2 regions of the Enterobacter hormaechei subsp. xiangfangensis genome follow, and region 1 is predicted to be linked to the other one. Evidence: predicted binding sites of a transcription regulator. Region 1 holds the regulator's gene; the other holds the start of a gene.
What was found. Region 1 encodes PhoB, which activates phosphate uptake and scavenging genes when phosphate is short. Its sites were predicted from a motif close to CTGTCATAAAACTGNCNNAT; they were not measured.
Positions count from the first base shown of each region.

Region 1 (8,440 bases):
CCTGCTTTTCAGGCTCCCACGGGAAGGTTTTACGGCAGAACGGATCGTTGTTGCCGTCCAGCCCGACTTCATCGCCATAGTAGATGCAGGGTACGCCCGGCCAGGTAAAGAGCCAGGTCACCGCCAGCGGCAGACGCGCCACATCCTTACCCAGCAACGATTTAAAGCGTGCGGTATCGTGGCTGTCGAGCTGGTTAAACATCCGCAGCTGCTGCTGATGCGACAGGCCAGCGCGATAGTTTTCCATCCACGCCATGCAGGTTTCGGCGTCAATATGCTGCGGATCGTAAGAGATATCGGTGTTAGCGAGGAAACCCCACAGCGGGAAGGTGAAGCCGCGATAGTTCATCGCCGCGTCTTGTGCATCAGCCTGCAACCACTGACGCGCGTCGCCAAAGTGCTCCCCGAAGACGAATGCTTCCGACCGGGCCGCTTTTGCCGACCGGGTAATGGCGGCGACATGCTGAAGGTTATTCCGCGCCCCGCCTGCTTCACCCAGCATATGCACCACGTCCAGCCGCCAGCCGTCCATGTTCCACGGCGCTTTCAGCCAGTGGCGCACGATGCTGTCGTCGCCGCCGTAGATCTCATTCACCAGCGATGGCGACTGGAAATCGAGCTTCGGCAGGCTCGGGTAGCCCAGCCAGTCCAGGGCGCGGCCATTCTCGTCAAAACTGTACCAGTCACGCTGCGGTGAGTCCGGATTATGGCATGCGCCGCCCATCGACTGATTGTGACGGTCAAACCACGCGTGAGAATCACCGCTGTGATTGAACACGCCATCAAGGATCAGGCGCATACCCTCTTTTTGCGTGTTGTGCCGCAGCCGCAGCAGCGCTTCGTCACCGCCAAACTGCTCGTCAACGTGGCGGTAGTCCTGCGTATCGTATTTGTGCACGCTTGGCGCTTTAAACACCGGGTTCAGGTACAGCGCCGTCACGCCGAGCTTTTTCAGGTACGGCAGTTTTTCGCTGATACCGTCGAGATCGCCGCCGTAAAAGGTCGATCCCCCCGCCTGGGCGGTCAGCGGCTCGTCCCATTTTTTCAGAATGATGTCGTGACCGACCGCATGATGGTAATAAACCTTGTCCTGATCGACGGTGCGCTTTTCACTGCGCGCAAAGCGGTCCGGGAAAATCTGGTAAAAGACCTGATCGTTAACCCACTGCGGGCCGTTATCCGGGTGATCCACGGCAAACTGCTCCAGCCTGGCCGGAGGGAAACGGCTGAAACCCTGCGGGGTAAACCACAGCTGGCGGTTGTTCCACAGCAGCTTGAAGCCGTAGCGGCGACGCGGTTGCCCGCTGCGCAAATCGATATTTGCCCGCCACGCCGTGACGCCCGGCTGCGGCTGGCTGCGCACTTTGTGCATTTTCAGCGACGTTTCTTCGTTATCCACTTCGGCGCGCAGGGTCACACGTTCAGGCTGATTGTCCCCTGCCAGCCAGAGCGTAATCACAAGGTTGTCTTTGTTTTGCTTAACAAATGGGGCAACCGGAAGGTGCCAGGCGTTTAACATCACGAATCCCCTTTGATGAAATTGACGTCACCTTGCCACAGGGTGATTAAGGATAGCTCACCATGATGGGATTTATTGGGGGAGGAGGACGGGGGAGGAGGCATCAGTGCAGCCTGATGCCCTCACCCTAACCCTCTCCCACGGGGAGAGGGGAAAAGAATGTTACTGTGCTTCCGCCAGCTGACGATCGCGGCGACATTTAAACATCCAGCCCACCAGCAGCAGGACGATCCACGCGAAGCCCACGTACAGGGAAATACGGGTATCCGGGTGATAACCAATCAGGCCAATGATGAAGACCAAGAAGATCAGACCGACAATGGTCGTTGGCACGCCGCCCGGCACTTTAAACTTCAGCGCTTTGGCCTCTTCTGGCGACAGGCGGCGACGGAACGCAATCTGCGACAGCAGGATCATGATCCACACCCACACGGTGGCGAAGGTCGCCAGTGACGCAATCACCAGGAAGACGTTCTCCGGCATGATGTAGTTCAGGTAAACCGAGAACAGCAGCGCCACGGTCATGACCAGCACCGTTACCCACGGGGTGCCGCGACGCGACGTTTTGGCAAACACCTTCGGCGCACTGCCCTGCTCCGCCATGCCGTGCAGCATACGGCCCACGCCGAACACGTCACTGTTGATGGCCGACAGCGAGGCGGTCAGCACCACAAAGTTGAGAATGCTGGCGGCAAACGCAATGCCCATATGCTGGAAAGTCAGGACAAACGGGCTGCCGTTGGTGCCCACCTGGTTCCACGGGTAGATGGACATAATCACAAACAGCGTGCCCACGTAGAACACCAGGATACGCATCGGCACCGAGTTGATGGCGCGCGGAATAGACTTCTCCGGATCTTTCGCTTCCCCGGCGGTGATGCCGATAATCTCGATTCCGCCATAGGCGAACATGACCATCTGGAGCGACATGACCATCCCGAGCCAGCCGTTGCTAAAGAAGCCGCCGTTGCTCCACAGGTTATGGATGCCGGTTGGCTGCCCACCGTTGCCGATACCCCAGATGATGATGCCGAAACCGGCGAGGATCATGATGATAATGGTCGCGACCTTGAAGAAGGAGAACCAGAACTCCAGCTCGCCAAACACCTTCACGCTCATCAGGTTAACGGCGCAGATAATCAGCACCACGCTCAGCACCCAGATCCAGTGCGGCACGGCAGGGAACCAGACCCCCATATAGATGCCAAACGCCGTCACATCGGCAATGGCGACAATCAGGATTTCAAAGCAATAAGTCCAGCCAGTGATAAACCCGGCCAGCGGGCCTAAGTTCTCTTGTGCATAGCGTGAAAACGAGCTGGCAGACGGGTTGTGAACCGACATCTCCCCCAGCGCACGCATGATGATATAGGCCGCGGCACCGCCGATGATGTAGGCCAGCAGAACGCTTGGACCGGCCATTTTGATGGCATCTGCCGAGCCATAAAAAAGACCGGTGCCGATAGCCGAGCCCAGCGCCATAAAGCGGATGTGGCGGGTGCTCAATCCACGTTTAAGTTTGTTAGTGCTTTCCATTAAAATCTTGCCATTCAACACGAAAAAAACAAAAAACCACGGGGCCTTAAGCCCCGTGGTTAAACAATTTGTTGCCGTTGATTAATGGGCGTTGGATGTCACCTGACGCCCGGCCGCACGGTCCCAGATAATCGCAAGAACCAGCGCTACAACGGAAGGCATCAGCCAGGCCAGGCCCTGCTCGGACAGCGGCAGACGCTGTGTCCAGGCTGGCAGGATTTCTGCAAATGCTGATGCTTTGATCCCGTCAAGGATACCAAAAATCAGGCTGATAAACATGGCCGGCGCAATAATTCGCGTCGAGTTATGCCACCACGGGCGGGTGAAGCTCAGCACCACCAGCACGATACATGGCGGATAGATAGCCGTCAGCACCGGAATTGACACCTGGATCAGGTGGCTCAGACCGAGGTTTGAAACCGCCATGGAGAAGATGCCGAGGATAAACACCAGCGTGCGGTAAGAGAGCGGCAGATACTGAGCGAAGAACTCCGCGCAGGCGCAGGTCAGACCCACCGCCGTCACCAGACAGGCCAGGAAAATCAGCGCCGCCAGCAGCATGCTGCCTGCACCACCAAAGGTGTGCTGCACGTAAGCATGCAGGATCGCCGCGCCGTTTGCGCTCTGATCGACCAGCGTTGCGCTATCTGAACCCAGACGGAACAGCGCCAGATACAGCAGCGTCAGGCCGACACCGGCCATCAGGCCAGCCCAGATAGTGTAACGAGTCAGCAGGCGCGCTTCGGTCACCCCACGGGAGCGCGCGGCGTTAACGATAACGATACCAAACACCATCGCGCCAAGCGTATCCATCGTCAGATAGCCGTTCACGAAACCGTTTGAGAACGCCGCGTTCTGGTAGGCGTCCATCGCGGAGCTGATGGGCCCCGCAGGCCAGACAATGGCCGCAACCGCCAGCACAATCAGCGCCACAATTTTCAGCGGTGCCAGGAAGTTACCCACGGTATCCAGCAGTTTGCCCGGATAGAGAGAAACCAGAATCACGATGGCGAAGTAAATGAGGCTGTAAATAAACAGTGGCATCGCGCCGTCACCGGTCAGCGGGGCGATACCCACTTCAAAGGAGACGGTCGCCGTGCGCGGGGTCGCGAACAGCGGGCCAACGGCCAGATAGCAGACTGTTGCCAGCAGAACGCCAGCCACTTTGCCAATCGGGGTGCTGAGGCTGTCCACACCGCCACCGACTTTCGCCAGCGCGATAACGGTCAGTACCGGCAGGCCCACGGCAGTAAGCAGGAAGCCAAACGCAGCCGTCCAGACGTGTTCACCCGCCTGTAAGCCAACCATTGGAGGAAAAATGATATTACCTGCGCCAACGAACAGCGCAAATGTCATAAAGCCCAGCGCGATAATGTCACGCGATTTCAAGTGATGGGTCATAAAACCTTACTGCCTGTGGATGTGGTGTTGAATACGTTGAGATTTTCGCCATCCCTGATGGGACGATACAGCGGAAAATTTGCTCAATTTCAGCGGGATATGCTCCCGTCCTGGCGTGGCGAAGAATAGTTTTTCGATTTACCACGCAAATAAAGTCGGTCTGACAGTATATGGGGGGCAATTTAAACGCTTATAACGTTTAAAGGCAAGAAGGGATCGTAAAACCAGAACAATATGCCAGCATGAAAATCCAGACCAACATAATATGCCATGTATAAGAAAAACTCATGGCTAATCATGCGAACAAAAAAGCACCAGCCGTATAATATTCATCCGCGTTTCGCTTGACTGCAAAGCAAACGGGCCAGCAATCGCTGGCCCGTGGAAAGGTAGCCTGACACACACGCTGTCAGGCGCTTTTTTTGGCAATTAATCGTTCCGGAATCACGAAGCTAAAGCGCGTGCCCTTACCGAGGGTGCTTTCGATATTGAGCCGGCTTTCGTGGTGGCTGACGGCATGCTTCACAATTGCCAGCCCCAGTCCGCTTCCGCCGGTCTGCCGCGAGCGCGCCTTATCCACCCGGTAGAACCGTTCAGTGAGACGCGGGAGGTGTTCAGGCCCAATCCCCGGCCCGTTGTCCTCGACGCTAAACTCAGCGCCCGCCGGGGTATGCTGCCAGCGTACCGCGATATGCGTCCCTTTCGGGGTATGATTCACGGCGTTATAGACCAGGTTTGAGATAGCGCTTCGCAGCTCATCTTCACTGCCGAGCACTTTCAGCGTGTTATCAACGTCAAAACTCAGGGTGTGCTGATTATGACTCAGCGTTTGGGCTTCGCGCTCCACCACCCGCAACATCATCGGCACATCAATGATGTCATTTAGCGCCAGCGACGGGGCAGCCTCAATTTTTGAAAGCGTCAGCAGCTGTTTGACCAGCCCTTCCATGCGGAACGTCTGCTCCCGCATGGTATGCAGCGCTTTCTCACGCGGCGCCCCCTCAAGCGTTTGCTCCTGCATCATCTCCAGGTAGCCCTGAAGCACCGTCAAGGGCGTACGCAGCTCGTGGCTGACGTTGGCAAAGAAGTTACGTCTCGCGCCCTCAAGCTGGTGCATCTGGGTAACGTCCCGCGCCACCATCAGCCACTGCCGATCGCTGTAGGGCATCACGCGGATTTCCAGATGGCGACCGTTATTGAGCTTCAGATTGTGCGGGCGCGAAAAATCCCGCTTTTTCAGATACAGCGTGAACTCGGGATAACGCAGAAGGTTCAGGATGTTCTGACCATTATCATCCGGCCAGCGCAGGCCCAGCAGCTGTTGCGCGAGGCCATTGCACCAGAAGATGGTCCCTTCTTCCGTCGTCAGGATCACCGCGTCCGGCAGTGACTCCGCACCGCTACGAAAGCGTTTGATCAGGCTTCCCAGCTCACGACGGCGCTTTTTATTACGCATCTGCATCTGGTGCAGGCCGTAGAGTAGCGGTTCCCAGCTCCCGCTTCCCGGCGGAGGTGTCATACTTCTGTCGACCCACAGCCACCAGGAAAGACGCAGTAAATTCCAGAAATGCCAGACGAGCAATCCCGTCACGGCCACCAGTAAAAACCACGGCAGATAGCCAAAGATAGCCCCCAGAATGAGGGCCGGAATACAGCATAAGATCAGTTCAAAGACGAGCCTTTTCCATGACAGACGTTCCAGCACGCGTCACACTCCTGTCATTGTTCAGAAACGGGTCGAGAAGCGATAACCCGTGCCGCGGACCGTCTGTACCATGCGATCGTGGCCGCTCAGTTCCAGTGCTTTACGCAGGCGGCGAATATGGACGTCAACCGTTCGGTCTTCGACATAGACGTTAGTTCCCCAGACGTTATTCAGCAACTGTTCGCGGCTGTAAACGCGCTCCGGGTGGGTCATAAAGAAGTGCAGGAGTTTAAATTCGGTCGGTCCCATATCGAGGGGATTTTCACCGGTCATGACCCGGTGCGAGGTAGGATCCAGGCTCAGACCCTGCATCTCAATCACCTCTTCCACCGCCATCGGTGAAATACGGCGCATCACGGCTTTGATACGCGCCACCAGCTCTTTCGGGGAGAACGGTTTGGTGATGTAATCGTCCGCGCCGGTTTCCAGACCGCGCACGCGATCCTCTTCCTCGCCGCGCGCCGTCAGCATCACCACCGGGATATCACGGGTCATCGCCTCGCGTTTGATATGCTTGATAAACTGCAATCCGGAACCGCCAGGCAGCATCCAGTCCAGCAGGATCAGATCGGGCCAGGGTTCATTCAGCTGGTTCACCGCGCTGTCATAATCTTCCGCTTCAACCGGCTGGAAGCCATTTTGTTCAAGCACGAAGCACACCATTTCACGGATCGGAGCTTCATCTTCTACGACCAGAATACGTCTCGCCATACTTTGCCCTGTCTTATCGTATTTAAGTTACAAGTCTGTAATGCGGCGTCATTATGCGTCAGATTTATGACAGATTTATGAAAAACATTACCACTATAAATGGCAAACTGTTGTTTTATTACAGCGGTTATTTTCCGTTCCACGAAAGTTTATAATCCTGCTTTCTTATTATTGCCACGGATCTTTTATGCGCATACTTCACACCTCAGACTGGCACCTGGGTCAAAATTTTTACAGCAAAAGCCGCGCCGCGGAACATGAAGCGTTCCTGAACTGGCTGCTGGAGACGGCTCAGGCTCACGAGGTGGACGCGATTATTGTGGCGGGCGACATTTTTGATACCGGATCGCCGCCGAGCTATGCGCGTGAGCTATACAACCGTTTTGTGGTCAACCTCCAGCAAACCGGTTGTCACCTGGTGATTGTCGCCGGAAATCATGACTCGGTGGCGACGCTGAATGAATCCCGCGATATTCTGGCGTTCCTCAATACCACCGTGGTGGCCAGCGCCGGGCACGCGCCGCAGATCCTGAAAAAACGCGACGGCACGCCGGGCGCGGTGCTGTGCCCAATCCCGTTTTTACGTCCGCGAGATATCGTGCAAAGCCAGGCGGGTCTGTCCGGCAGCGAAAAACAGCAGCATCTGTTGCAGGCCATCACCCGCTATTATCACCAGCAGCATACGGAAGCCTGCGCCCTGCGCGGCGATCAGGCCATTCCGATCATTGCCACCGGACACCTCACCACCGTCGGAGCCAGTAAGAGTGATGCGGTGCGCGAGATCTATATCGGTACGCTGGACGCGTTTCCGGCGCAAAACTTCCCCCCCGCCGACTACATTGCCCTCGGGCATATTCACCGGGCGCAGATCATCGGCGGCTGCGAGCATATCCGCTACTGCGGCTCGCCCATTTCGCTCAGTTTTGACGAAACGGGCAAAGCCAAATCCGTCCATCTGGTGAGCTTCACCGAAGGCAAACTTAGCGCCGTTGAGACGCTCGAGGTGCCGGTCACCCAGCCGCTGGCGGTGCTGAAAGGCGATCTGGCCGCCATTACCGCTCAGCTTGAGCAGTGGCGCGGCGCAGCGCTTAATCCCCCCGTCTGGCTCGATATCGAAATCACCACCGACGACTACCTGTACGATATGCAGCGTAAAATTCAGACGCTGACGGAAGACCTTCCCGTGGAAGTACTGCTGGTACGCCGCAGCCGCGAGCAGCGCGAGAAAATACTGCTCAACGCCCAGCGTGAAACGCTTAGCGAACTTCGGGTTGAAGAGGTGTTCGCGCGGCGGCTTGCGCATGAAGAGGTGGACGAGGCCAGACGCACCAGGCTTAACGAGCTGTTTGCCCAGACCCTGCACTCCCTCCATGACGAGGACGAAAACGCATGAAAATTCTGAGCCTGCGTCTGAAAAATCTGAATTCGCTAAAGGGTGAGTGGAAAATTGATTTCACCGCGGAGCCGTTCGCCAGCAACGGGCTGTTTGCCATCACCGGCGCAACCGGCGCGGGTAAAACCACGCTGCTGGATGCCATCTGCCTGGCGCTGTACCACGAAACGCCGCG
Region 1 covers NZ_CP017183.1:1,013,015-1,021,454, reverse strand. The annotation lists gene malZ (maltodextrin glucosidase) at 1-1,519, opposite strand, end outside; gene proY (proline-specific permease ProY) at 1,682-3,055, opposite strand; gene brnQ (branched-chain amino acid transporter carrier protein BrnQ) at 3,137-4,456, opposite strand; gene phoR (phosphate regulon sensor histidine kinase PhoR) at 4,866-6,161, opposite strand; gene phoB (phosphate response regulator transcription factor PhoB) at 6,183-6,872, opposite strand; gene sbcD (exonuclease subunit SbcD) at 7,060-8,265, shown strand; gene sbcC (exonuclease subunit SbcC) at 8,262-8,440, shown strand, end outside.

Region 2 (8,440 bases), 1.7 Mb from region 1:
TGTTAAGGTTGCGCCCGTCGTTGGGGAGTAGCCGATTTCCTGCCTGCGGGAAATGTACGTGTCAACATACTCGTTGAAAAACGTGGCGCGTACGGATCGTTTTTAAGCACAATTACTGTGCCAGAAGCGATCAGGCGAGACCATAGATACATCAACTGCTGTTTACTGGGGGCAGTGATGTGTCATATGGATATCCCCGGTCTGGACGCTCTTATGAATATCTCCGCTACGATCCTTCTGGCTTTTGGCATGTCCATGGACGCATTTGCCGCCTCTATCGGCAAAGGTGCCACTCTCCATAAACCTAAATTTTCCGAAGCCCTGCGTACCGGTCTCATCTTTGGCGCTATCGAAACGCTGACGCCGCTTATCGGCTGGGGACTGGGGATGCTCGCCAACCAGTTTGTGCTGGAGTGGAATCACTGGATTGCTTTCGTGCTGCTGGTGTTCCTCGGCGGACGTATGGTGATTGAAGGTTTTCGTGGCAACGGCGATGAAGATGATGCGCCGCTGCAACGCCACGGCTTCTGGCTTCTGGTGACAACCGCCATCGCAACCAGCCTGGATGCAATGGCCGTGGGTGTCGGTCTGGCGTTTTTGCAGGTCAATATTATCGCCACCGCGCTGGCGATTGGCTGCGCCACGCTGATCATGTCAACGCTGGGGATGATGGTGGGTCGGTTCATTGGCCCGCTGTTAGGCAAACGCGCCGAAATTCTGGGCGGTATCGTGTTGATCGGGATTGGTGCCCAAATCCTTTGGGCACACTTCGCGGGTTAACCTTCGCGCTGCCAGCAATGGATGCTGAAATCCGTCTGGCAGCGAAATTCTGTCTGCGCTGCCAGCGTTTCCCACACCTCTGGTTTTGCCCGCCACGCAAACGGCGTCATTTGCAGTAACGCCACCGCTTCACTTCCCTGCAACATCATTTCATACGCTACCGACTGCGCCTGCTTTAACGCAAAGCCTGCCAGCTGTTCAGAGTGAGGCGCATGCAGGTGAACTTCATCATAGATCAGCCCTTTTAGCTCCAGCAGATGACGCGGCCCTGGCGTGACGGTGATAACCCAGCCACCGGGCTTAACGACGCGCGCCAGCTCCTCAGCCTTGCACGGCGCATAGATACGCACCACGGCGTCCATACTCGCTTCCTCAAACGGCAGGCGGTGGCTGGAGGCCACGCAGAACGTTACCGCTGAGTAGCGTTTGGCTGCCGCACGGATAGCCACTTTAGATACGTCCAGCCCGTACGTTTCGGCGCCCTTCTCAGCCGCCACGTCAGCAAACGTGGCGGTGTAGTAACCTTCGCCGCAGCCGATATCCAGCATGGCGGATGCGCCTTCTGTCAGATATTCACGGAGTAAGGCGACAACGGCATCCCTGAGCGGTTGATAATGCCCGGCATCGAGAAACGCCCGGCGCGCCTGCATCATCTCCGCGCTGTCACCCGGGTCCCGGGAGCGCTTGTGCTGTACCGGCAGAAGATTTACATAGCCCTCTTTCGCCCGGTCAAACTGATGTCCCTGTGGACAGATAAACGTTTTCTCCGCGCGCGTCAGCGGCGCGTGGCAAAGGGGACAACTGAAAGACATGACAGCTCCAGGGCGTAAACCAAAAGGCGAAGTGTACCGCTATTCGCCAGGGTTATAAACGGCTGGGTGATGCATCACGATCAGATGGTCAGAATCTGCCGGCAGCCCGTCAGGCTTTACGTTTTCCAGACGCAGAACGTTCCCCATAATTTCGCTGAAAACGGGCGCGGAAACGGCCCCGCCGTAATAGGCACCGTTTTGCGGATCGTTAATCACCACCACCAGCGCAAAACGGGGATCGCTGGCAGGCGCAACGCCTGCGGTATAGGCGACGTATTTATCCACATACTTACCGTGTTCATCGATTTTTTTGGCCGTCCCGGTTTTTATCGCCACGCGATAGTTACGCACCGCCGCTTTGATTCCACCACCGCCGGGTAATGCGACGCTCTCCATCATGTGCTCCACCTCGTGAACAATTTCCTCGGGCATCACCCGCTTGCCAATCACCGGCGGATCGATTCGGGTGATGGACAGAGGCCGTTCAATGCCATAGCTGCCGATGGTGGCATACACATGCGCCAGCTGGAGGGGGGTTACCATCAGGCCATATCCAAAGGCAAAGGTCGCCCGGTCTAACTGGCTCCAGAATTTCCGCTGCGGCAGTAAACCTGCGCTTTCTCCCGTTAAGCCAAGCCCGGTACTCTCGCCAAAGCCAAAGTGTTTATAGGTATCCAGTAACCGTTGCACAGGCATCGCCAGCGAAAGACGGGACACGCCCGTGTCACTGGATTTTTGCAGGATGCCGGTCATCGTCAGCTCGGGATAGTAGCCCACATCGCGGATACGATGGCCATCAATGGTGTAGGGATGCGTGTCTATGACGCTGTCAGGCTGTACCAGCCCCTGCTGTAGCGCCGTCATCAGCACCAGAGGCTTAACGGTAGAGCCAGGTTCAAAGGTGTCACTGATCGCGCGATTGCGAAAATCATCCAGCGTTGCCCCTTCCCGGTTGTTGGGGTTGAAGTCGGGGAAGCTCGCCATTGCCAGAATTTCGCCCGTCTGGATATTAATCAGCACCGACGCGCCTGACTCAGCTTTGTTCCACGCCACGGCATTATCCAGCGCGTCTTCAGTGATAGTTTGCAGGCGTTCATCGATACTAAGCTGGATATTATGTGCAGGTACGGGAGCCACCTCCGTGAGGTTCTCCACCACATGTCCGTAGCGATCTTTCCTGACCAGCCGCACGCCTGCCTTCCCGGTAAGCTGCGTGTTGAAGCTTTTCTCGACACCCTCAATGCCCTGACCATCAATATTGGTGAAGCCAATCAGGTTCGCCGCCACGTGCCCGGCAGGATAAAAGCGGCGGGACTCATCGCGAAGGTTGATACCCGGAAGACGCAGCTTATCGATCCACTTTGTCTGGGAGGGATCAACCTGACGGGCAAGGTAAATAAATCGCCCGTGCGGGTTACTGTTGATTCGCGATGCGAGCGTGCTCAGAGAAAGGTGTAAGGCATTTGCCAGGGCCTGCCAGCGCGAATCATAACCGATCCCCCCTTTTTCCAGCACTGTTTTGGGATCGGCCCAGACGGCCTGGACAGGTACGCTCACCGCAAGGGGTCGTCCTTCACGGTCCACAATCATCCCCCGCGGGGCGTCTATCGCCACTTCGCGCAGGGAGCGCATATCCTCCTGCTTAACCAGATTATCCGGTTTGATAATTTGCAGCCACGCCACGCGGCCCAGCAGAAACGCAAGACTACAAAAGATAGCGAGACACAGAAGTGCAAAACGTGCCGGAGTAAAGTTTCCGGTGGTCGTTATTGTCTTTTTTTTCACCTTAACCCCAGGGCTGTTGATCAACGCCCTGATTTAACGGGAAAAGCTGATAATAAGGCGGGAAAACAATGCTAATATTCTCGCGGGTTTGCAACAAGATAATAACAGCGGAGGATTACGTAATATTTTGAAAAATAAGTGAATAAAAAAGCCCCGCATCGGCGAGGCTTATGTCTGGGATCGAAGCGCTGAGCGCTTCAGTCAGCAGTGATTCGATCAGATAGCAGTTACGTTAACCGCAGCTGGGCCTTTCTGGCCATCCTGAATTTCGAACTCAACGTTCTGGCCTTCAGCCAGAGTTTTGAAGCCGTTACCCTGGATTGCAGAGAAGTGTACGAACACATCTTTGCTGCCGTCAGCAGGAGTAATGAAACCAAAACCTTTAGACTCGTTGAACCACTTAACTTGACCTTTAATCTTTGCCATTTGCAAAATTCCTTAGAGTGTTTTCTTAGCCCGCAGGCTTTGACTTAGATAAAACTGAGACATTACTGCTTGAGGCACTAATATAAGGTTCGGCAGAGAAGCGGTATTCAACGACAACGTGTTTACTCAGGACTTCTTTACTGAAAATGCCACACATAAACAGAACTGTACCTCGTTTGACCCAAAACGTGTTATCACACACAACGTTTAATATGGCAAGCCATTTTTAAACATGTCTCGATCCGCCGCACAAATTCAGGTGTTACTCCATAACAATCTGCACAGTTATGCGAATTGTCAAATGAAGCGCTACCTGACCTCACTGCCCGCAGGGTGCGTTGACGTGCCCTGTAATCAAAGACTTTTTAAACATAGCTCAATCATTTCAAAGCGTCCATCCCAATCCCTGATTTTCTTTAAAAGAATGACTGAGTTAGAACATTTTGTGAAAAGTTATGCTGAAAACATTGCAACGCACCGACATGTGTCAGGGAATATACGATGTTAATTACATTTTGCTAATTGTATTAAAATCCACCATTTAATTAGCGTTATTCTGCACCAAAATAATGAAATTTTTATGACTCTGCCTCAAAACAAGGCAAGCAAAACGTTTCGATAAAAATAAAACACTTCGGGAAAGATAAAACACACAATTTATTCAACGAAACGGTAATTATCGAATAAGGATAAATATTCACCAGTTTTCAGTATGCTGAAACAATAGTTAACTGCTGCTTAATTATATGTTGGGATGTTGTGGATCACATTTGATAAGGGAGGGGATTTACGCCGTACGTCAGGCCACCTCCCTTTCCGGGCAAACTATCGTTCGGCTACCAGGCGAATGAAGTCTTCCTCGTCCTGTTGTTGAGCAACAGCGTCCTTAGGTACCGCTTTCTCCTCCGGCTCGTTGGCTTCGCACAGACGACGCAGCAACGCATTCTGCCGTTTCTGCTGATCGAGCAATGCTTCCAGCAGTTCAATCTGCTCGTTTGTGCGGGAGCTGGCGCGGTTAACGAAGAACCACAGTACCAGCCCAACGACCAGCACCACCAAAGACATTACCAGGGATGCAATGCTCAGCAGCCCCGAATTCAGTAACTCACCCATTTCACCACCTCAGTAAAAACAGTCATTTTACCACTGCCGCCACGTAAGGACATCACTCAGCGTAAAAATGGCCTCTACCAGGGGATAAACTTATTGATTGAACAAATGCCGCTAAAGAATTGTACATCCTGATCGCACATCACATTGATAGTCTGCGTCCACAGCACCACACAAGCTATCAACACTATAATCAGAATTACCCAGCGTATTTTTTTCACTCCACACTCCGTCTTATGACCTGATGCAGCCAGGTTATCACGGTTATCTTAAACAGGGGCTAACTGTACCTTCAACAGACGCTTTTCGGAATCGTGCACTTGTTTCACTGCGTAAACCCGTTACGCTTACTCCATGACAACAAAGAAAAAAGAGGCAACGATGCGTTTACTTATTCGTACAGTAATTGTACTGGCCATTGTGTGGATCGGCCTGTTATTAAGTGGGTACGGCGTATTAATGGGAAGCAAAGAAAATGCCGCGGGTCTGGGTATCCAGTGTAAATATCTTACCGCCCGGGGGGTAAGCACGGCGCAGTACATTCATTCCGACAGCGGGATCATCGGGTTAACCAACTGTCCTGTGCTGCGTAAATCATCTGATGTGATTGATAACGGTTAATCAGCGTTGAATTTCGCTTACAAGAACGCCGCACTGTTGCGGCGTTTTTATTGAAAGCGTCGATCAGAACGGATAATCGTTATATCCCATCTGCTCTGAAATTTTGCGCGCTGCGGTATGCAGGATCGCCACATATTCATGAAGACGCTCTTCAGAGAAACGCAGCGTTGGGAACGAAATGCTCAGGCCCGCAATGACAACGCCGAAGCGGTCAAATACCGGCACACCGATGCAACGCAGCCCCTCTTCCTGCTCTTCGTTATCTTCCCCGTAACCCTGCTCACGCACGTTATCCAGCACGCTCAGCAGTTCATCCGTACTGGTAATGGTGCGGTCGGTGCTGCGTTTGTACTCCACCCCGTCAAGGATCTGCTTCACCTCTTCGCGATCGCGCCAGGCCAGCAGTACTTTACCAATTGCGGTGCTGTAGAGCGGGTTACGACGACCGATGCGTGAATACATGCGCAGGTTGTACATGGAGTCAATTTTGTGGATGTAAACAATGCTGTCTTCATCCAGCGCACCGAGGTGAATTGTCTCTTTCGTCAGTCGTGAAAGTTCACGCATCTGAATGTCAGCGCTGCGGATCAGATCCACGTTCTGCAAGGCGCGGGCGCCCAGTTCAAACAGTTTCAGCGTCAGAGAATATTTTTCTGATTCTCCTTCCTGCGCGACATAACCCAATGATTTCATCGTCTGCAAAAAGCGATAAACGGTGCTTTTCGACATCATCACACGCTGCGACAACTCTGTAATACCAATTTCACGCTCTTCTCCGAGCGCCTGCAAGATGCCAAACACCTTCAGCACGGAAGAAACAGAATCTGGCTGCTTATCCAAATCTGCGATTGCCATTTATCACCTCATGGAGAGTGTTTTATAAAAATCAGAACCGGTTTTTATTATAAATTCGTGTGATGCGTGCTGCAATCTATCTGGGTTTACTTCGTTACAAATCTGCGACATAAAACCGAAATAACGATGCTAAAATAGTTACTCTGAAAATAATTTCACGCTGAGTCATTCTTTTCTCATGCAAAAAAACGTTTCTGATGGCCTGCCCTTACCGCAGAGGTACGGGGCAATTGCCACTATTGTCATCGGTATTTCGATGGCTGTCCTTGACGGTGCGATTGCCAACGTTGCTCTTCCTACCATTGCAAAAGACCTTAATGCTTCTCCCGCAAGCTCCATCTGGATTGTGAACGCGTACCAGATAGCAATTGTGATTTCCCTCCTGTCACTCTCTTTCCTGGGCGATATGTTTGGCTATCGCCGGGTTTACCAGTGCGGGCTGGTGGTCTTTACCCTCACCTCGCTCTTCTGTGCCCTTTCCGATTCACTGCACACCCTCACCCTGGCGCGTATCGCGCAGGGCTTTGGCGGCGCGGCGCTAATGAGCGTGAACACGGCCCTCATACGGCTTATCTATCCTCACCGCCACCTGGGGCGCGGCATGGGCATTAATTCCTTTATTGTGGCCGTGTCGTCCGCTGCCGGGCCGACGATTGCCGCCGCCATTCTGTCCGTTGCCTCGTGGCAGTGGCTGTTTGCCATTAATGTGCCGCTGGGTATTGTGGCGATCTTCTTCGCCCTGCGCTATCTTCCGGAAAATGGTCCGAAAAACACCATGCCGCGTTTTGACCTGCCCAGCGCCGTGATGAACGCGCTGACCTTTGGCCTGCTGATTACCGCGCTGAGCGGATTTGCGCAGGGGCAGTCTCTGTCGCTCATTGCCGCAGAAATCGTTGCAATGCTTATCATCGGATTTTTCTTCGTACGACGTCAGCTGGCGCTGCCCGTGCCGTTACTGCCGGTGGATTTGCTGCGTATTCCGCTGTTTTCGCTATCCATTTGTACCTCCATTTGCTCGTTCTGCGCCCAGATGCTGGCGCTGGTTGCGCTGCCGTTCTTTTTGCAGAGCGTGATTGGCCGTTCGGAAGTGGAAACAGGCTTGCTGCTCACGCCCTGGCCTCTGGCAACCATGGTGATGGCCCCGCTGGCCGGTTACCTTATTGAGCGCGTTCATGCCGGGCTTCTGGGGGCGATTGGGCTGGTTGTCATGGCGGTGGGACTGTTTGCACTGGCGCTCCTGCCCGCCTCGCCAGGGGATCTGGATATTATCTGGCGCATGATCCTGTGCGGGGCCGGTTTTGGTCTGTTCCAGTCCCCTAATAACCACACGATTATCACCTCTGCCCCACGTCATCGCAGCGGTGGCGCCAGCGGGATGCTGGGCACGGCAAGACTGTTAGGGCAAAGCACCGGGGCCGCACTGGTAGCCTTGATGTTTAACCTGGCCGGGCAGAATGCGACACACGTTGCGCTGATTACCGCAGGGACACTGGCGACCCTCGCGGCTGTCATTAGCGGTCTTCGTGTCACCCAACCAAGGGCGCAGGCATAAAAAAACCGGGCGGAGAAGGACTCCTGCCCGGTTGTTTTCAACCCGATTACGTTACTTCAGATATTCGCCGCTACGCAGCGCTTCAATACGTTTATCCAGCGGCGGGTGAGACATAAACAGCTCGCTCAGCGACTTTGACTTGCCGTTGATGCAGAAGGCCATCATGCTGTTTGCTTCCTGCGGCTCGTAGCTGGTTTTAAGACGTTGCAGCGCAGCAATCATCTTTTCACGACCCACCAGTTTCGCGGAACCGGCATCCGCATGGAACTCACGATGACGGGAGAACCACATGGTAATAATGCTTGCCAGGATACCGAACACCAGCTCCAGCACCATTGAAACAGCAAAATAGATCAGCGGGTTGCCGTTGCTCTCTTCACCCTCATCACGGTTGCCACCCATAAACCCGGCAGCAATCTGCGCCAGAATACGGGAAATAAAGATAACGAAGGTGTTCACCACGCCCTGGATCAGGGTCATGGTGACCATATCGCCGTTG
Region 2 covers NZ_CP017183.1:2,726,048-2,734,487, forward strand. The annotation lists yybP-ykoY riboswitch at 11-212, shown strand; gene mntP (manganese efflux pump MntP) at 214-780, shown strand; gene rlmA (23S rRNA (guanine(745)-N(1))-methyltransferase) at 777-1,592, opposite strand; gene ftsI (peptidoglycan glycosyltransferase FtsI) at 1,632-3,377, opposite strand; gene cspE (transcription antiterminator/RNA stability regulator CspE) at 3,594-3,803, opposite strand; partial or broken gene BFV63_RS13120 (DUF2627 domain-containing protein) at 3,816-3,960, opposite strand; gene BFV63_RS13125 (YebO family protein) at 4,629-4,916, opposite strand; gene mgrB (PhoP/PhoQ regulatory lipoprotein MgrB) at 4,991-5,134, opposite strand; gene BFV63_RS13135 (YobH family protein) at 5,295-5,534, shown strand; gene kdgR (DNA-binding transcriptional regulator KdgR) at 5,598-6,389, opposite strand; gene BFV63_RS13145 (MFS transporter) at 6,568-7,941, shown strand; gene htpX (protease HtpX) at 7,993-8,440, opposite strand, start outside.
Region 2: kdgR (DNA-binding transcriptional regulator KdgR) is a predicted target of PhoB. The motif match lies at 6,481-6,500, and genes of this name have one in related genera.